DNA from 2 places in the Streptomyces sp. NBC_01750 genome. Region 2 is predicted to be linked to the other one. Evidence: predicted binding sites of a transcription regulator. Region 2 holds the regulator's gene; the other holds the start of a gene.

Region 1 (10,216 bases), 1.1 Mb from region 2:
GCCGGCCGGGCGTACGCGTCAGGCGGACGGGTCGAAGTAGAGGCTGACCAGCGGGGCCTGCGTCCGCCACCCCAGGGACTCGTACAGCGCCCGTCCGTCGGGCGTCGCGCCCAGCACGCCGATGCCGGCGCCCTGCTCGACCGCCGCGTTGTGGAGCGTGCGCATCACCAGGCTGCCGAGCCCTTTGCGCCGGTGCGCGGGTGAGGTCTCCACCTGGTCGGCGACGGCGGTTGCGCCGGTCGGCGCGATCTGGCCGCGGGCGGCGAACGAGCCGTCCGCCGCGACCACCAGGGCCCGGGTGACGCCGCCGCGGGACCAGGTCCTGAGGGTGTAACCGTCGGGCACGGCGGTCTCGGTAAGGCGGAGCTCGGCCCACATCAGCCAGCCGGGGTCGTCGACCCGCCAGTCCGGTCCGGCCCAGGAAAGGACGGACGCGGGGTCGGCGAACACCTTGAGCCAGACGCTCGGGGCCGCGACCGTGTCGGCGATCTTGCGGACGGTCGCCTCGTCGTCGGCGGTCAGAACATGCCGAGTGGCGTGTTTGACCTGGCCCACGTCGATGCTGAACCCCCAGGGTTCGGCGACGGGATCCGCGGCGCCGCGCGAGGCGGCCCAGCCGTGGACCCAGGCCCGGACGGTCTCGGCGGTGGACTCGAAGGGCATCCGTACTCCTCGGGCAGCAGTCGGGATCAGTAATAGGTGTTCGGGATCAGTAATAGGTGTTATTCGCGTTCATCCATTACATCGCGACGGTTACGACTCGGCGAGAGCTGATCGCTGACAGCGAACAGGCCCGAGGGAACATCTCCGGGGCTCCGTGCATTGAGTCGGTAAAGCTCAACTTGACTGCCAAAGGGGAGATCATGGCCTCGACGTCTACACCGCTCACCTTGCCCGTGCTGCCGCTCGACGACGAGGTCGTGCTGCCCGGAATGGTGGTGCCGCTCGACCTGTCCGACAACGAAGTGCGTGCCGCGGTGGAGGCCGCCCAAGCTGCCGCCCGGTCCAGCGGTGCGAGCAAGCCGACCGTGCTTCTTGTTCCGCGCGTCGACGGCTCGTATGCCGGGACCGGTGTGCTCGGGACCGTCGAGCAGGTCGGCAGACTCTCCGACGGCGACCCCGGCGCGCTCATCCGGGGCCGCGGCCGGGTGAAGATCGGCGCGGGCACCACAGGCCCCGGCGCCGCGCTCTGGGTCGAGGGCGCCCGGATCGACGAGAGCGCGCCCGAACCCCTGCCGGGCTCGGTCGCCGACCTCGTCAAGGAGTACAAGGCGCTCGCCACCAGCTGGCTGAAGAAGCGCGGCGCATGGCAGGTCGTGGACCGGGTCCAGCAGATCGACGATGTCTCGCAGCTCGCCGACAACTCCGGCTACTCGCCGTTCCTCACCACCACTCAGAAGATCGAACTGCTCGAGACCGCCGACCCGGTGGCCCGACTCGAGCTCGCCACCGAACAGCTGCGCGAACACCTCGCCGAGCAGGACGTCGCCGAGGCCATCGCCAAGGACGTCCAGGAGGGTGTCGACAAGCAGCAGCGCGAATTCCTGCTGCGCCGGCAGCTCGAGGCCGTACGCAAGGAGCTGCGCGAGCTCAACGGGGCCACCGACGCTGCGGACGAGTCCGACGACTACCGCACGCGCGTCGAGGCCGCCGATCTCCCCGAGAAGGTGCGGGAAGCCGCCCTCAAGGAGGTCGAGAAGCTGGAGCGCTCCAGCGACCAGAGCCCCGAGGGCTCCTGGATCCGCACCTGGCTCGACACCGTCCTTGAGCTGCCCTGGAACGAGCGGACCGATGACACTGCCGAGCACGACATCCAGGGCGCCAAGGCGATCCTGGACGCCGAGCACGCCGGTCTGCAGGACGTGAAGGAGCGGATCACCGAATACCTGGCGGTGCGCAAACGGCGTGCCGACCGGGGGCTCGGTGTGGTCGGCGGCCGGCGCGGGGGCGCGGTGCTCGCGCTCGTCGGCCCGCCCGGCGTCGGCAAGACCTCGCTCGGCGAGTCCGTGGCGCACGCCATGGGCCGGAAGTTCGTCCGGGTCGCACTCGGCGGCGTACGGGACGAGGCGGAGATCCGCGGCCACCGGCGTACGTACGTCGGCGCGCTGCCGGGCCGTATCGTCCGCGCCATCAAGGAGGCCGGTTCGATGAACCCGGTCGTCCTGCTCGACGAGATCGACAAGGTCGGCTCCGACTTCCGCGGCGACCCGGCCGCGGCGCTGCTCGAAGTCCTGGACCCGGCGCAGAACCACACCTTCCGTGATCACTACCTGGAGGTCGAACTCGACCTGTCCGACGTGGTGTTCCTGGCCACGGCGAACGTCCTGGAAGCCATCCCGGAGGCGCTGCTCGACCGGATGGAGCTGGTCAGGCTGGACGGCTACACCGAGGACGAGAAGGTCGTCATCGCCAGGGACCACCTGCTGCCGCGCCAGCTGGAGCGGGCGGGGCTGGAGTCCGGCGAGGTGACCCTGGACGACTCGGCGCTGCGCAAGCTGGCCGGCGAATACACCCGGGAAGCGGGCGTCCGCAACCTCGAGCGTTCGGTGGCCAGGCTGTTGCGGAAGGTGGCGTCCCAGCACGAACTGGGCGAGCAGGAGCTGCCGTTCACGATCGGCGCGGAGCAGCTGCGCGGTCTGATCGGACGGCCGCACCATGTGCCCGAGTCCGCTCAGGACCCGGCCGAGCGCCGTACGGCGGTGCCCGGCGTGGCCACCGGCCTCGCGGTCACCGGCGCGGGGGGCGACGTCCTGTTCGTCGAGGCTTCGCTGGCCGACCCGGAGACGGGCGCGGCGGGACTGACCCTCACCGGCCAGCTCGGCGACGTGATGAAGGAGTCCGCGCAGATCGCACTGAGCTTCCTGCGCTCGCACGGCGCGGAACTGGAGCTTCCGGTGGCCGATCTGAAGGACCGGGGCGCGCATATCCACTTCCCGGCGGGCGCGGTCCCCAAGGACGGCCCGAGCGCGGGCATCACGATGACGACGGCGCTCGCGTCGCTGCTGTCCGGACGCCAGGTGCGTACGGATGTGGCGATGACCGGAGAGGTGTCGCTGACCGGACGGGTGCTGCCGATCGGCGGTCTGAAGCAGAAGCTCCTTGCCGCGCACCGGGCCGGTATCACGACGGTGGTGATCCCCAAGCGGAACGAGGCGGACCTGGACGATGTCCCGGCCGAGATCCTGGAGAGGCTCGAGGTGCATCCGGTGACGGATGTCCGCCAGGTCCTGGAGATCGCGCTCTCCCCGGCCGAGGTGCCGGTGGCAGCCGCGGCCTGACGGGCTGACGGCAGGGCCCGGCGGTGTGCCGCACCGCCGGGCCCTGCGCTGTCCGCCCGCTGCCGTGCGCTGTACCGCTGCCGCGGGCTACTGCTTCGCGGCCTTCTCGTACAGCTTGCGCGCATTGGCGTTGAAGCGGACCGCCGTGGAGACGCTGTCCGTGTCGCCGCCGCTGGTCACCCCGATCAGGTGGCCCGGATGCTTGGGGTCCCGGTAGTCGGCGAGCCAGGGGCCGCCACTCGTACCGTCCCAGAAGCCCGAACAGTCCATGCGTACGGACCCGGCCAGTTCCGGGTCCTGCTGGGTGTCCGTGGTGCAGGAGATCGGCTTGTTGTCCGGGTTGTGGTCGGGGTTGGGGTAGCCGACGACGGTGACCCGGCGGGTGGCCGGGGAGGCCCAGTCGACGGGGATGCCGCCGACGACCTCCTGGACGTTGCGGCCCTTGGCGTCCGGCTCCACGGTCAGGAAGGCATAGTCCACGGAGTCGGAGTCCTCGGTGTTCTCACGCCAGCGGTCGTCCACCTGGATGGCGCGGACCTTCCACCGTCCGTACGGCGCTTTGCCCGCACCCGCGCCGGTGAAGTCCGGTGCGAAGCTGAAGTTCTCCAGGTAGCTGCCGTACTCGAAGACACAGTGCGCTGCGGTGGCGATGACGTTGCCCTTGGGGCTGTCCACGACGCTCGCGGAACAGAAGTGTGCGCCGTCCTTGTCGAGCAGCACCCCGGCGGACGGCAGACCCGCGAACAAAGTCGCCGAGGACTGCGGCGCGGGCGGGTCCGGCAGCTCGGACCCGCCGCCCGTATCGGGGGCGGCGGAGACCGGCCCGCCGCACGCCGTAGCGGCGGCGAGCAGGGCTATTGCGGGCCACCTCAGCAGCCTCTTCGGGCGAGCGATCCACGTCATCCGGCCATCTTGCCTGTTTACGGCCGTCAGTCCAGCCAGCCCCGCAAGGTCGCCTGCGCTCCCGCCTGAAAGCGGGTCTCCGCGCCCAGCGATTCCAGCAGGCGGCTGATCCTTCTGCGCGCTGTGTGGACATGGACGCCCAGACGGCGTGCGATCGCCTCGTCCTTGAGCCCGGCGGCGAGCAGTCCGAGGAGTTCCTTCTGCGCCGTGGGCAGTGAGCCGCAGCTGCTGCCGGAGCCGCCGAGCGGGGTGGCCCGCTCCCACACGGTCTCGAAGAGCGGCACCAGCGCGTTGCCGAGCAGAGCGTCGCCGATCACCAGGGCCGAGGCCGTCGGGTCGGCCGCGTCGGCCGGCGGAAGCAGCGTGATCCGGCGGTCCACGGCGATCAGTTTGGTGGGAACGGCGCTCGCGACGCGTGCCCGCAGCCCCTGCTCGACAAGGGCGGTCAGCGAGCGCATCCGGCCCGGGTGGCCGAGCCCTTCCCGGTCCAGGACGGTCCGCACCTCCACCCCGCGGTTCAGGAGGGACTCGATGTCCAGGCAGGGGGTGGGGGAGCCCTCGTCCCCGAGTGGCTCCCCGCGTGGCCCCTTCACATACGGCGGTCGGTCCAGGATCGCGACCTCGCGCTCCGCCGACGCCAGCAGATACTCCGCCCGTTCGCCGATCTCCTTGAGGCCTGTCACCACCTCGATTCCGCCCTCGGGCGCACTGGGTGAGCCGGACATCAGCCGGCCGGCGAGCTGGTCCGCGCTCATCCGTAATCGCTCCAACTCGGCCGAACGTAAGTGGAGTTCGGCCTGGCGGCGGTGGATGAGCGTACGGATGGCCGCGGCCGGCGCGGCCGGATGCGGCAGTCCGCCGCCGTCGGCCGGCAGCGCGATGCCGTGTTCGACGAGATGGCCGAGCGCCTGGTCAAGACGCTCGCGTGGCAGCCCCAGCAGGCGCGCCAACTCCTCGGCTCCGGCGGCCCGTTCCTTGAGCAGTGCCTCGTAGGTGCGTTCTTCGGCCTGGTCCAGGCCGAGGGTGTTCAATTCCCCCTCGCTCATGTGTCGGATTCTCACTCCGTATTCACGGGCCACACAAGTGTGCGTGTCCACTTGTCAACGTGCTGACCACATTGTTTGGTTGGCGTCCCACGGGTTGCATGGCCATGACCACCTTTACGGCTTACCAGCACGTGGGAGGGGTACGTACTGTGCGCAGGCTCAGTTCACGCACGCAGAGACCGGGCATTACCAGGGGGACCGGTCTCGCCGCACTGCTCGGAGCGGCAGGATTGCTGCTCACCGCGATACCGGCCCAGGCGGTAACCCCGCCGACCGCCGCACCGCCCGGCGACGTTCTTCCGGGCGCGGAAACCGCCACCCCGTCGCTCGTCGACGGCATCCGGGAGGCGGCGGACGCCAAGGCGAGCCCGGCCGACGCGGCCCGCGGCCATCTCGCCGCCAAGGAGAGCCGCTACAAGATCGCCGAGGCCCGCCGCGATCTCACGCCGCTGCAGACCGTCAAGCACGGCGCGGAAGAGACCGTACGGCTTCAGCAGAAGCACCACGGCATCCCGGTGTTCGGCGGCCAGTACGTCGTCCGGATGGAGTCCAAGGGCGGCAAGCGCGTCGTCACCGGCACCTCCGGCAAGTACTTCACCGGCCTGAAGACCGGCACCACGGCGAGTGTCAGCGAGGACACGGCGGTACGCCGCGCGGTCTCCGCCACCGCCGCCCGCCTGGGCGGCAAGACGCTGAGCAAGGCCGACGCCGTACACCGCAAGGGGGCCAAGTCCGCGAAGGCGGCCGCGCTCAGCGGCACCGCGGGCGGCCTCGTGGTGATCCCGCGCGGCGAAGGTGTGCTCGCGTACCACGTCACCGTACGCGGCACGAACCCCTCCACCGGCGAACCGGTGCTGCAGCAGGTCTACATCGATGCCCATGCCGGCTTCCCGGTGCTCCAGTTCAGCGGCATCAAGACCCTCACCGCGCCGAACGCGGCGGCCTCCGTCACGGCCCCGAAGGCCGCCCCGAAGGCCGGAGCGCCGGCCGCGGACGACCCGGCCGCAGGCGTCAAGGGCACCGGCGTCAAGCTGGACGGCGCGAAGGTGGGACTCGACGTCCGCCTCGACACCGCCGCCAACCAGTACGTGATGATCGACTCCTCGCGGATGACGGCCACCACCAAGAACACCCTCACCACCTGGGACGCGCGCGGCCGCGACGTCTCCGAGGTGTCCGGCGTCTGGCCCGGCGGCCTGAAGGAATTCGCCGACCCGGCCAAGGACTTCGGCAAGGGGGCCACCGAGGCGGGCGCGGTCGACGCGCACTGGGCGGCCGGCCAGGTCTACGACTACTACCTGAAGAACCACGCCCGCGACAGCCTCGACGGCCGTGGCATGACGATCAACTCCCTGGTCGGGGTGACCGAGTTCGGCTCGCCGTACGTCAACGCCTTCTGGGACGGCCAGAAGATGGTCTACGGCAGCGGTGACGACGAGTACAAGCCGCTCTCCGCCGACCTCGACGTGGTGGGCCACGAGATGACCCACGGTGTCGTCGAGAACACCGCCAACCTCGTCTACGCCGGACAGTCCGGAGCGATGAACGAGGCGCTCGCCGACTACTTCGGCAACGCCATCGACACCGCCGCTTCCGGCAGCTCCATGGACGACCCGGACTCCGGCCTGATCGGCGAGGACCTCTGCCGTACGACGAAGCCGCGTGCCTGCGCCTTCCGCAACCTCAACGACGGCGCGAGCACCTCGAAGAACTTCCTCGGCGTCGCCTTCGGCACCGACAACGGTGGCGTGCACCTCAACTCCACCATCTTCTCCGGCGCGCTGTGGGACCTGCGCCAGGACGTGGGCGGGGAGCTCGCCGACCGGATCGTCTACAAGGCGCTGTCCGAGTACATGACGCCGCTCGACGGCTTCACCGACGGCCGCAACGCCGTGCTCGCCGCGGCCAAGGACCTCGGCATCACCACGCAGCAGCTCAATGTGGTGAAGCGCTCCTTCAACGCCCATGGCATCGTGCCGGGCTGGGAGGACGCGCTCGGTGTCGACTCCGACCAGCTGCTCGGCAAGGTCAACACCGCCGGCACCGGAGCCCAGGCAGGCGGCGACTGGTGGACCGTCTCACAGTCGAACGACGAGGGCTCGGAGCCGTACTCCGTCTATGCCGGCCGCATCGACGGCAAGGGCGCCCCGAAGCTGATGAGCCCCAACGACGGCCGCTACCACGTCTATCCGGCGACCGACGGAAAGACTGTCGTCTGGGCGGCGTACGGCGCGACCAGCCTCGACATCCTCTCCCGCCCGATCGCGGGCGGCCCGATCAAGAAGCTGTACACCTCGACCAGCGACATCAGCGGTCTGCGGGTCGAGAACGGCGTGGTCGTCTTCGAGACACTCGGGTTCTTCGAGCGGCATGTCCAGTATCTGCGCCCCGGTGACCGTCAGCCCACCACCGTGGACGGCGGCGGCTTCGAGATACTCACCGCCCTTCCCTCGATCAAGAACGGGAAGCTCGCTTACGCCAAGCTCTATCCGACCAGCGCGGGGTACAAGCTCGGCGTCGAGGTCTACGACCTGAAGACCGCCAAGGCCACGCTCACCGAGCAGCTCGGTGAGCCGGAGGTACTCGGCCAGACCGGTATCAACTCGTCGTACGTCTTCTCGCTGGTGGACGAGAACCTTGCCGACGAGGGCCAGATGTCGGTCCGCCGCTCGGACCTGGACGGCACCGGCACGGTGGACATCAGCCCGGAGCGCAAGCCGGGCGCGCTGATCTCCTCCGATCTCACGTCCTCCGAGGAGGCGGTCACCGTGAACGGCGCGCTGCCCGGCACGGCGCTCCGCAACGAGTCCCTGCCGAAGCTGTGGCAGCTGACCACGAACGGCTCGCGCCGGGAGCGGGTCTCCTGCAACCGCGGCGAGCAGGTCTCGCCGGCCGCGGTCTCCGGCCGGCAGGTGGTCTGGATCGACGGCACGACGGGCTGGACCGACCTGGTCACCCGCGACCGGCCGGCGGGCCTGTGCGGCTGATCACTGTGATGATCTCTCCGTGAGAGACGGACCCCCGGCGCCCGTGCGCCGGGGGTCCTTCAGAATGAGTCCATGGACACCGTGCCCGGACAGAGTGAGGACCGCGCCCTGCAGGCCGACTGCGAGAGCTGCTTCGGGCTGTGCTGTGCCGCGCTGCCGTTCGTCGCGTCGGCCGACTTCGCGATCAACAAGGACGCCGGAACGCCGTGCCCCAATCTGCGGACGGACTTCCGCTGCGGCATCCACACCCGGTTGCGGCAGAGCGGTTTCTCCGGCTGCACCGTGTACGACTGTTTCGGTGCGGGACAGAAGGTCTCCCAGGTCACTTTCGGCGGCAAGGACTGGCGGCAGGCACCGGAGACCGCACAGGAGATGTTCGCGGTGTTCCCGGTCGTACGGCAGCTCCATGAACTGCTCCGGTATCTGACCGAGGCCCTGACGCTGCGGCCGGCCCGCTCGCTGCACGGCGAGATCCGCCGGCTGCTCGACGAGACCGGACGTCTCACCGAGCTCGGTCCGGATGCCCTCGGGAAGCTGGATGTGGCGGCGCACCGGCAGGACGTCAATGTGCTGCTGCTCCGCACGAGCGAACTGGTCCGGGCCGGGGCTGGGCAGGCCGGACGCAGGAAGAAGGACCGCAGGGGCGCCGACCTGATGGGAGCGAGGCTGCGGGGCGCGGACCTCAGGGGCGCCAGTCTGCGGGGCGCGTACCTCATCGCCGCCGACCTCACGGGTGCCGACCTGCGACTGGCCGATCTCATCGGGGCCGACCTCAGGGACGCCGATCTGTCGGGCGCCGATCTGACCGGCTGCATCTTCCTCACCCAGCCGCAGCTCAACGCGGCCAGGGGCGACGCCGCCACCCGGCTGCCGCCCGCGCTGACCCGCCCCGCGCACTGGCCGCGGCTGGCGGGGCGCGAGGCGGGTCGGGGCTCTGCGCCTGGCGAGCGCTGATCAGCCGCCGATCAGCCCTTGGCGAGCGCCACGACGCGGTCGTACGCGCCGTTGAACCTGTCGCGGTCGCCGACGAGCGGTCCTGACGAGGTGTACTGCCACATCGTGTGGTAGATCCAGCCCGCCGGGAGAGTGCCCGGTGTGGTGTCGTAGCTCGGGATCCACAGCGGGTTGGTCTTACCGAAGCCGCTGTGGTTGCCGGTGCACTGGATCCACCAGCTGGTGGCGGTGTAGATGACCGCGTTGCGCCCGGTGCGCGCCTTGTAGCGGTTCAGGAAGTCACGGATCCAGGTGACCATCCCGGACTGGGTCTTGTCGAAGCAGTCGTCGCCGTACGGATTCCATTCGATGTCCAGCACGCCCGGGAGGGTCTTGCCGCCGCTGGTCCAGCCGCCGCCGTTGTTCACGAAGAAGTCGGCCTGTGCGGTGCCGGTCGTGGTGTCGGGGGTGGCGAAGTGGTACGCGCCGCGGATCATGCCGATGTTGTGCGAGCCGCCGTACTGCTGCGCGTAGTACGGGTTCTTGTAATAGGTGCCTTCGGTGGCCTTGACGTAGGCCCACTTCACACCGCTGCTCCACAGGGCCGTCCAGTCGACGTTGCCCTGATGGCTTGAGACGTCCACGCCTTCGGCCAGGGCGGCGCGGTTGGCTCGCGGGGTGCCGCCCAGGCCGTCGTGGGCGATGACGCCCATACCCAGGTAGGCCGATCCGCGCGGGGGAGTGTCCGAGGCGCCGGCCGCTCCGGGGTACGTGATGAGGAGGGAGAGGACTGAGAGGAGAGTGCCGGCGGCTGTCGCGAGGCGTGAGCGGCCGGTCGTTCCAGATCTGTGCACGGGCATAGCGTGCATCCGCAGACCTCGGTGGGACGGGATCTGACGATGTATCGACATGTCGTGGCGGTTGTGGTATGGACATGCCAATCAGCGCGCTGCGCATGCAGAACCCCGTTGTTGCAACTGGGGCGGGGTGCTGCCGTTGGTCTACGCCTGCGAAATACTGGCCGAGCTGCGGCAATGGATGCCGCCGGTAGAAATTTTCAGGATCCGGA
Region 2 (10,216 bases):
GCGCCTTCTCCACCTCGTCGAGCAGCACGACGGAGTACGGACGCCGCCGCACGGCCTCGGTGAGCTGGCCGCCCTCCTCGTAGCCGACGTACCCCGGAGGCGCACCGACCAGCCGGGCCACGGAGTGCTTCTCCCCGTACTCGCTCATGTCGATGCGGACCATCGCCCGCTCGTCGTCGAACAGGAAGTCCGCGAGGGCCTTCGCCAGCTCGGTCTTGCCGACGCCGGTGGGGCCGAGGAAGAGGAACGAGCCGGTCGGCCGGTCCGGGTCGGCGATCCCGGCCCGGGTACGCCGGACCGCGTCGGAGACCGCCCGCACCGCCTCGATCTGACCGATCAGCCGCCTGCCCAGCTCCTGCTCCATGCGCAGCAGCTTCTGCGTCTCGCCCTCGAGCAGCCGACCGGCCGGGATCCCGGTCCAGGAGCCGACCACATCCGCGATGTCGTCCGGGCCGACCTCCTCCTTGACCATGGTGTCCTTGGCCGCTTCCTGCTCGGCCTCCGCCGCCTCCTCCAACTCTCGTTCCACGCCCGGGATTTCCCCGTACAGCAGCTTGGAAGCGGTGTCGAAGTCGCCGTCGCGCTGGGCCCGCTCGGCCTGACCGCGCAGCTCGTCGAGCCTCTCCTTCAGCCCACCGACACGGTTGAGACCCTCCTTCTCCTTCTCCCAGCGCGCGGTGAGGCCGCGCAGTTCCTCCTCCTTGTCGGCGAGGTCGCGGCGCAGCTTCTCCAGGCGCTGCTTGGAGCCCGGGTCGGTCTCGTTCTTGAGAGCGAGCTCTTCCATCTTCAACCGGTCGACGGAGCGCTGGAGTTCATCGATCTCGACGGGCGAGGAGTCGATCTCCATACGGAGCCGGGAGGCGGCCTCGTCGACCAGGTCGATGGCCTTGTCCGGCAGGAAACGCGAGGTGATGTACCGGTCCGAGAGCGTCGCGGCGGCGACCAGTGCCGAGTCCGCGATCTGCACCTTGTGGTGAGCCTCGTACCGGCCCTTGAGCCCGCGCAGGATCGCGATCGTGTCCTCCACGGACGGCTCGGCGACCAGCACCTGCTGGAACCGCCGCTCCAGCGCGGGGTCCTTCTCGATCCGCTCCCGGTACTCGTCGAGCGTCGTCGCGCCGACCATGCGCAGCTCGCCGCGCGCCAGCATCGGTTTGAGCATGTTGCCCGCGTCCATCGAGGAGTCGCCGCCCGCGCCGGCGCCCACGACGGTGTGCAGTTCGTCGATGAAGGTGATGATCTGGCCGTCGCTCTGCTTGATCTCGGAGAGGACGGTCTTCAGCCGCTCCTCGAACTCACCGCGGTACTTCGCGCCCGCAACCATCGCGCTGAGGTCCAGCGAGACCAGCCGCTTGTTCCTGAGCGACTCGGGCACATCGCCCTTCACGATCCGCTGGGCGAGACCTTCGACGACGGCGGTCTTGCCGACGCCGGGCTCGCCGATGAGGACGGGGTTGTTCTTCGTACGCCGCGAGAGCACCTGCACCACGCGGCGGATCTCCTGGTCCCGGCCGATGACCGGGTCGAGCTTGCCCTCACGGGCCGCGGCGGTGAAGTCCGTACCGAACTTCTCCAGCGCCTTGTACTGCCCCTCGGGGTCGGCTGTGGTCACCCTGCGCCCTCCCCTCGCCGTCTCGAACGCGGCCAGCAGCTTCTTCGCCGTGGCCCCCTGCTGGTCCAGCACCTCCCCGGTCTGGCCGCCCCTGGCGGCGATACCGATGAGGAGATGTTCGGTGGAGATGTAGTCGTCCCCGAGCTCCTTGGCCCGCTGTGCGGCGTCGGCGATGACGGCGAGCAGCTCCCTGTTGGGCTGCGGCGGCGCGACGGTGGACCCGGTCACGCTGGGCTGCGCGGCCAGCAGCCGCTCCGCCCCGGACCGCACGGCTGCCTGGTCGGCTTCGGCCGCGGCCAGCAGATCGGTGATGTTCTCGTTGTCCTGGCCCGCGAGCAGCGCGAGCAGCAGATGCGTGGGGGTCAGATCGGGGTGCCCCTCGGACACGGCCCGGGTGGTGGCGGCGTTGATCGCATCCCGGCTCTTGTTGGTCAGCTCGGCGTCCACTGCGGTCTCTCCTCCTCGCTCAAGGGCTCTTCCGTCAACACTGACTCATTCAACCTGCACAAAGTTGAGTCTACTTCACTCAAGCAGGGAGCAGGCGGTGCCGACGCGACCGGTTGCCGTCACAATTACCCTGCAGAGCATGGCCATCGACGTACGCAACCCAGGTCCCGAATACCTCGCGTTCTGGCGTGAATACCATCTGTGCACGCTCACCACACAGCGTCCGGACGGCAGCCCGCACGTCGTCCCGGTGGGCGTGACATACGACCCCGAGGCCGGGCTCGCCCGCATCATCACCAACAAGAGCAGCACGAAGGTGGCCAACATCCTGGCCGCCGACCGCCAGGGCGGGGCGCGCGTGGCCGTCTGTCAGGTCCACCGGGGGCGCTGGGCGACGCTGGAGGGGCTGGCGACCGTACGCACGGAGCCGGAGCTCATCGAGGACGCGGTACGGCGCTACGCGGAGCGCTACGAGCGCATGCCGGCACCCAACCCGGACCGGGTGCTCATCGAAATCGCCCTGGACCGGGCGATGGGACGCGGCTGACGGACTCGGCCGAAGCCGGCCGTCCCGCTTCCGCACGGGACACAGCTCCGTACGGGAAATGCACAGCGGCGCCATCGTGTTTCAGGTCCACGATGGCGCCGCTGTGTGGGGGAAGCACCTGAGCGATTTACAACGACGGGGGAACCGCTCAGGCACTGCGGGGGGTGGCGGTGGTGGTGTCGGGCTCGACCAGCTGGTGGTCCCGCTGGTCGAGATTGACGAAAATCATGCCGTACCGGATGGCACAGCGGACGGGCTGTGGAGCTCCACGGGGCCTGCGAAGGCACCGATACGCGCGGACGTCCTCGTCCTCCTCGCGCGCCACGACTATCGGCTCTCCGAAGAGGGTGACCATCAACGAGTCGCCACGGTGGGGGATTGCCGTGACGAGGTCGATGAAATGCCACCCCGATCGGTAGGCCGTAGCCATTTCACGCCGGAAGACCCGGTCGTCCGGTGGAACGGTCATGCGTCCGTGCGGGCCGGAGCGACACCCCAGGAAGGCTCACCAGGAGTACCCGCGGCATCTGCCGGCGCCACACCCCAGGAAGGCTCACCAGGAGTACGCACCGCGTCTGCCGCGACGACACCCCAGGAGGGCTCACCGGGCGTTGCTGCCACAGCGTCCGCGGGAGCGAAGCCCCACGAAGGTTCGCCAGGGGCTGCCGTCACCGCGCCGGCGGGAGAGCTACCCCAGGAGGGCTCGCCGGAAGCCACCGCACCGAGCGCGGCCGCCGCTATGGCAAGAGCACAAAGAGCACGAAGCGTCCTAGACATGGGTGATCTCCACCTCTTTTGATCATTCCTCCTCCCCCGCGCATAAGACGATGTCTCACTCCGAACGCTTGCACCAGCGACGGCAGGCATCATGTTCCTGTAATGCAGGAGCCTGAGGGGGTGCATATGTCATCGAAGGAGGGCGAAACGGGACACCCTCACGCAGACGGCGAGCTGTGCGAAGCGGGGAAGGTTCTCTACATCACCGCTCTGCGGACCGGGCGAATAGCCCGGTCAGAGGCGGAACCCACACCCTGCCTCTTCGATCTCGCCCTGCTGCATCCGGATCCCGACGACGCTCAGTGGCTCCGTCCGGTTCCACCGACCACTGCGCTGACACAGCTGATACACCCCATCGAGCGGGAGATCCAAGAGCGCCGACGGCGAACTGTCGCTCTGACCGACGCACTTGAGCCATTCATGGCGTTCAGTGCTCAGAACTCCACCGTCCCACAGGGGATCACCGTCCTCGAGGGTCTCAACCGCATCAACACAACCCTTGACCAGGTCACCGCAGAGTGTTCGGAGGAGCTCCTCACGGTGCAGCCCGGCAGCGGGCGGCAGCCGCACATCCTGGAGAAGGCTCTGCGCCGCGTGGAGCCGCTGATCGACCGCGGCGTACGGATGCGGACGCTCTACCAGCACACGGCCCGCCACCACCCGGCCACGCTCTCCTACATGGAGCAGGTCGGCCCGTCCGGCGTGGAGGTGCGCACGCTCGAGGAGATCATCGACCGGCTGATCATTGTCGACCGGAAAGTAGCGTTCATACCGGCAAGTAGCGACAGGCTCTCGGCACTTGAGCTACGGCACAAGGGAATCGTCGAGTATCTCGTCGGCGTCTTCGAGCAGTTCTGGCTGCACGGCATCCCGTGGGAGGAGCAGGTCTCCTACGGCCCCCCGCTGGACGGCATCACAGGCGTCCAGCGCTCGATCGCCAAGCTGCTGGTCGAGGGCCATGTGGACGAGGCCATCGCCCGGCGGCTCGGCATGAACGTCCGTACCTGCCGTGCCCATATCGCCAAGCTGGGCTCCGCGCTGGGCAGCGGCAGCCGGACCCAACTCGGCTATCTCATCGCGCAGTCGGGGATTCTGGAGCACGAGGGCTGAGGCCCGGGACAGCGGGGTGGCCGGCGGGACCGTTTGCATTGGGAACGCCACAGGACGCGAGAAGGGAACGTAAGAAGCTGGCGTCCCGTCACATGTTTCACACGGCTGAGGGGCCGGAGAGCGACTCGCTCTCCGGCCCCTCAGCCGCACAACTGCGGTCCTGCTCGGGACACGACTCCGGTGCTACTCGGGACGCTTGGGCCGCCAGACCACCAGCGCGCTCGCCTGCTGCACATCCTGGTACGGCACCAGATCGCGCCGGTAGGAGGCATGCACCTGCGCCTCGCGCTGCTGCATCGCCGCCGCCGCGCCGTCCACGGCCGCAGACAGCTCCACCACCCGCTGCTGGAGCGCCGCCACCTGGTTCTCCAGTTCGATGATGCGCTTGATCCCGGCCAGGTTGATGCCCTCGTTCTGCGACAACTGCTGGACGGTGCGAAGCAGTTCGATGTCGCGGGCGGAGTAGCGCCGGCCCCGGCCTGCCGTACGGTCCGGCGAGACCAGACCCAGCCGGTCGTACTGCCGCAGGGTCTGCGGATGCAGACCCGAGAGCTGCGCCGCCACCGAGATCACGTACACCGGCGACTCGTCGGTCAGTTCGTAAGCCCTGCTGACAGCTGAATACTGTCGGCGACGTCCGTCCATTGCCTCATGCTCCCTTCGCGGCCTGGAACAGCTCGGCCCGCGGGTCCTCCTCCGCGGTGGCTTCGCGGTAGGCCTCCAGCGCTTCCTTCGCCTTGTCGCTCAGCTCCTTGGGGACCGCGACCTCGACGGTGACCAGCAGGTCGCCGCGGGTGCCGTCCTTGCGGACCGCACCCTTGCCGCGGGCACGCATCGTACGACCGTTGGGCGTCCCTGCGGGCAGTTTCAGCGTGACCGGGGGACCGCCGAGGGTCGGCACCTTCACCTCGCCGCCGAGGGCCGCCTCCACGTAGCTGACGGGCACGGTGACCGTGAGGTTGTCGCCCTTGCGGCCGAAGACGGAGTGGGCACCGACATGCACGACGACGTACAGGTCGCCGGCCGGGCCGCCTCGTTCGCCCGGTGCGCCCTTGCCGCGCAGCCGGATCCGCTGGCCGTCGGAGACGCCCGCGGGGATACGGACCTGCATGGTGCGCGAGGAGCGGGCGCGCCCACTGCCCTTGCAGACGTCGCAGGGGTCCTGTGCGATCAGGCCGCGGCCCTTGCAGTCCACGCACGGGTCGGTGAGCGAGAAGGAGCCGCTGCCGCCGCGCGAGACCTGGCCGGTGCCGACACAGGTCGGGCACACCCGAGGCGTACCGTTTCTGTCGCCGGTGCCCGAACACGCCTTGCACGCCGCCGAACTGGACATCCGCAGCGGGACCGTGGCCCCGTCCACCGCCTCGGTGAAGCTGAGCGTCACCTCGGACTCGATGTCCTGGCCACGGCGCGGCTGGGTACGCGTACCCGTGCCGGCGGCGCCACGGTTGAACAGGCCGCCGAACACATCGCCGAGACCGCCACCGAAGCCTCCGGCGCCACTCTGCGTCCCGCCCTGTGCGCCTCCGAAGAGGTCGCCCAGGTCGAAGTTGAAAGTGCCGCCGGGGCCGCCGGGACCCGGCCGGAAGCCACCGTTGCCGAAGAGGGCGCGCGCCTCGTCGTACTCCTTGCGCCGCTTGGGGTCGCCGAGGATGTCGTTGGCCTCGGAGATCTCCTTGAAACGACCCTCGGCCTTGGCGTCGCCCTTGTTGGCGTCCGGGTGGAACTCGCGGGCGAGCTTCCGGTACGCCTTCTTGATCTCGGCCTCGGTGGCATCCTTCGGGACGCCGAGAACCTTGTAGTAGTCCTTCTCGACGAAGTCCTTCGTACTCATCGACGTCCCTCCTCTCGGATGATCATTGCGTCAGCCCTCTTCCGGGCCACCGCTCTCCTCGTCGGTCGCCGTCTCGTCCTTCGGGGCCGCGCCCGGCTGGGGCTCGGCCACCGCGACCCGCGCGGGGCGGATGGTCCGCTCGCCGATGCGATACCCCGGCTGCAGGACCGCGACGCACGTGGTCTCCGCGACATCCGGTGCGTACGAGTGCATCAGGGCTTCGTGGATCGTCGGGTCGAAGGGCTCACCCTCCTTGCCGAACTGCTGCAGGCCCATCTTGGCGGCGGCCGTCTCGAGGGATTCGGCAACCGACTTGAACCCGCCCACCAGCTCCCCGTGATCACGGGCGCGACCGATGTCGTCGAGTACGGGCAGGAGCTCGGTCAGGAGGGACGCCGTGGCGATCTCCTTGACCGTGATCCTGTCGCGCTCCACGCGACGGCGGTAGTTCTGGTACTCGGCCTGGAGCCGCTGGAGGTCTGCCGTGCGCTCGTTGAGCGCCGTGCGGACCTGGTCCAGCTGTGCCGTCAGGCCGACGATCATTGCTGCGTCCCCTGCCGGGGCCGCCGGGCCCTCCTTCTCGGAGGACTCGGCGGATTCGGCGGCGTCGTCAGGTGTGGCGCCGGAGGGGACGTCAGGCTTCTCGTCGAAGCCCGGAGTCTCCTCGGTCACGCCGCACCACCCTTGGCGTCCTTCTCGTCGTCCACGATCTCGGCGTCCACGACATCGTCCTCAGCCTTGGCCTGCTCACCGGCGGGCGCATCGGCGCCGGGAGCGCCGCCCTCGGGCGCGGCGTTGGCGTACATCGCCTGGCCGAGCTTCTGGCTGACCGCGGCGACCTTCTCGGTGGCCGTACGGATCTCGGCCGTGTCCTCGCCCTTGAGCTTCTCCTTCAGCTCGGTGAGCGCGGTCTCGACCTCGGTCTTCACATCACCGGGAACCTTGTCCTCGTTGTCCTTGAGGAACTTCTCGGTCTGGTAGACGAGCTGCTCGCCCTGGTTACGGCTCTCGGCGGCCTCGCGGCGACGGTGGTCCTCGTCCGCGTACTGCTCGGCCTCCTGGCGCATCCGGTCGACCTCGTCCTTCGGCAGCGAGGAGCCGCCGGTGACGGTCATCTTCTGCTCCTTGCCCGTGCCCAGGTCCTTCGCGGTCACGTGCATGATGCCGTTGGCGTCGATGTCGAAGGCGACCTCGATCTGCGGGACCCCGCGCGGGGCCGGCGGCAGACCGGTCAGCTCGAACATCCCGAGCTTCTTGTTGTACGCCGCGATCTCGCGCTCGCCCTGGTAGACCTGGATCTGCACGGACGGCTGGTTGTCCTCGGCCGTCGTGAAGATCTCGGACCGCTTGGTCGGGATCGTGGTGTTGCGCTCGATGAGCTTGGTCATGATGCCGCCCTTGGTCTCGATACCGAGGGACAGCGGGGTCACGTCGAGGAGCAGGACATCCTTGACCTCACCCTTGAGGACACCGGCCTGGAGCGCGGCGCCGATGGCGACGACCTCGTCCGGGTTCACACCCTTGTTGGCGTCCTGGCCGCCGGTGAGCTCCTTGACGAGCTCGGCGACGGCGGGCATCCGGGTCGAGCCGCCGACCAGGACCACGTGGTCGATCTCGGACAGCTGGATGCCGGCGTCCTTGATGACGTTGTGGAACGGGGTCTTGCAGCGGTCGAGCAGGTCCGCGGTGAGCTGCTGGAACTGAGCCCGGGTGAGCTTCTCGTCCAGGTGCAGCGGGCCCTCGGCGGAGGCCGTGATGTACGGGAGGTTGATGTTCGTCTCGGTCGAGGACGACAGCTCGATCTTCGCCTTCTCCGCGGCCTCGCGGAGACGCTGGAGAGCCATCTTGTCCTTGGCCAGGTCGACGCCGTGACCGTTGGCGAACTGCTTCACCAGGTAGTCGACGACGCGCTGGTCCCAGTCGTCACCACCGAGGTGGTTGTCACCGTTGGTCGCCTTCACCTCGACGACTCCGTCGCCGATCTCCAGCAGCGAGACGTCGAAGGTGCCGCCACCGAGGTCGAAGACCAGGATGGTCTGGTCGTCCTTGTCGAGGCCGTAGGCCAGCGCGGCCGCGGTCGGCTCGTTGACGATGCGCAGGACGTTCAGGCCCGCGATCTCACCGGCCTCCTTGGTCGCCTGACGCTCGGAGTCGTTGAAGTACGCCGGTACGGTGATGACCGCGTCGGTGACCTTCTCTCCGAGGTAGGACTCCGCGTCGCGCTTCAGCTTCTGCAGGATGAAGGCACTCATCTGCTGCGGGTTGAAGTGCTTCCCGTCGAGCTCGATCTTCCAGTCGGTGCCCATGTGGCGCTTGACCGACCGGATGGTCCTGTCGACGTTCGTGACTGCCTGACGCTTCGCAACCTCGCCGACCAGCACCTCACCGTTCTTCGCGAAGGCGACGACGGACGGCGTGGTCCTGGCACCCTCGGCGTTGGTGATGACGGTGGGCTCTCCGCCCTCCAGAACGCTGACGACGGAGTTAGTCGTGCCCAGGTCGATGCCGACCGCACGTGCCATTTCAATTCCTCCAGCTGACTTGAGTGGATCTGGCTCAAGGATGCATGACCGGGTCCTACGAGTCAACAGACATGAGTCTGCCCCACTCAAGTTTTATCCGGCACTTACGTGCACCCTTGCCGACTCCTGCGCCCATCCCGCCCCCAAGGGCCCACGCGCGTGGCGCACGGGTTTCGCACAGCGCTCATCTGCGAGAGTCAAAGCCGAAAAAATCGGTTAATAACTGTCAATCGTGATGAAAGGCGTGTACCCATGCCTGCAAAGCGAGCCGTCGATCTGACGGGCAGTCTGATCCTGCTGCTGCTCCTGTCCCCGGTACTGCTCGCGGTCACCGCGGCGGTCGCGCTCACCTCTCCGGGGCCCGTACTGACCCGCCAGGACAGGGCCGGTCTCGGCGGCCGCACCTTTGCAATGCTGACGTTCCGTACGCGACGGGCCGGCACCCGCTGCAGCACACCCGTCGGACGGGCGCTGCGCGACCATTTCCTCGACGAGCTGCCCCAGCTGATCAATGTGGCGCGCGGCGAGATGTCGCTGGTCGGCCCCCGGCCGCTGCCGCCGGAGAACTCCGGGCCCGCCACCGGAGCCGGCCGCGCCCGGCTCGGCGTACGCCCCGGCATCACCGGCCTCTGGCAGATCAGCGGACGCTCCGAACTCCCCTGGGAGGAGATGGCCGTGCTCGATCTGCACTACATGGAGGAGTATTGGCTGGGACTGGACCTGCTGATCCTGGCCCGGACCCTCCCGGCCGCTTTCACCGGGCTCGCTCCGGTCCGTCCTCGCCGGGCCCGCCCGGTCAGGCTTGCCTGAGCGACACAGATCACCGCGTGCGCGGCTACAGTGCGGCGCAATAAGTGGGTACTCTCAGCAACGGACTGATTAAGTTACCGCTTAGTAGAAGTCGCCGAATCCCACCCTCGCAGGCCCGAGGAGCCCCCAAATGCAACTCGCCGCGATCATCGTGTCGCTGGTCCTGACCGTGGTCGGCGTTGCGCTCATCGCCCGAGCCGTCGCGCAGATCTACCGGTTCGTCAGGCTCGGCCAGGCCGTGCCCGCGGGCAGCCGTACCGACAATCCCAAGCAGCGCACGATCACCCTGGTCAAGGAGTTCCTCGGCCACACCCGGATGAACCGGTGGGGGATCGTGGGCTTCGCCCACTGGTTTGTCGCGATCGGCTTCCTCACCCTGCCGCCGACGCTGGCGCAGGCATACGGACAGCTCTTCCAGGCGGACTGGACGCTGCCGGTCATCGGCGGCTTCCTGCCGTTCGAGATGTACATCGAGTTCATCGGCCTGATGACGGTCGTCGGCATCGTCGTGCTGATGGCGATCCGGCTGCTGAACCTGCCCTCGCGGGCGGGCCGCA

The links. Region 2 encodes HspR, which represses chaperone genes until heat shock. Its sites were predicted from a motif close to TTGAGNNNNNNNNNCTCAA; they were not measured.
Region 1: the regulator HspR is predicted to act here: its motif matches at 823-841, upstream of lon (endopeptidase La).

Annotation. Positions count from the first base shown of each region.
Region 1 is NZ_CP109137.1:5,998,109-6,008,324, forward strand. It holds gene OG966_RS27390 (GNAT family N-acetyltransferase) at 19-663, opposite strand; gene lon (endopeptidase La) at 864-3,278, shown strand; gene OG966_RS27400 (trypsin-like serine peptidase) at 3,366-4,181, opposite strand; gene OG966_RS27405 (helix-turn-helix domain-containing protein) at 4,208-5,227, opposite strand; gene OG966_RS27410 (M4 family metallopeptidase) at 5,332-8,214, shown strand; gene OG966_RS27415 (pentapeptide repeat-containing protein) at 8,287-9,168, shown strand; gene OG966_RS27420 (lysozyme) at 9,180-10,007, opposite strand.
Region 2 is NZ_CP109137.1:4,848,157-4,858,372, reverse strand. It holds gene clpB (ATP-dependent chaperone ClpB) at 1-2,059, opposite strand, end outside; gene OG966_RS21945 (pyridoxamine 5'-phosphate oxidase family protein) at 2,199-2,606, shown strand; gene OG966_RS21940 ((2Fe-2S)-binding protein) at 2,755-3,075, opposite strand; gene OG966_RS21935 (helix-turn-helix transcriptional regulator) at 3,510-4,493, shown strand; gene OG966_RS21930 (heat shock protein transcriptional repressor HspR) at 4,677-5,138, opposite strand; gene dnaJ (molecular chaperone DnaJ) at 5,143-6,327, opposite strand; gene grpE (nucleotide exchange factor GrpE) at 6,358-6,999, opposite strand; gene dnaK (molecular chaperone DnaK) at 6,996-8,849, opposite strand; gene OG966_RS21910 (sugar transferase) at 9,102-9,659, shown strand; gene OG966_RS21905 ((Fe-S)-binding protein) at 9,790-10,216, shown strand, end outside.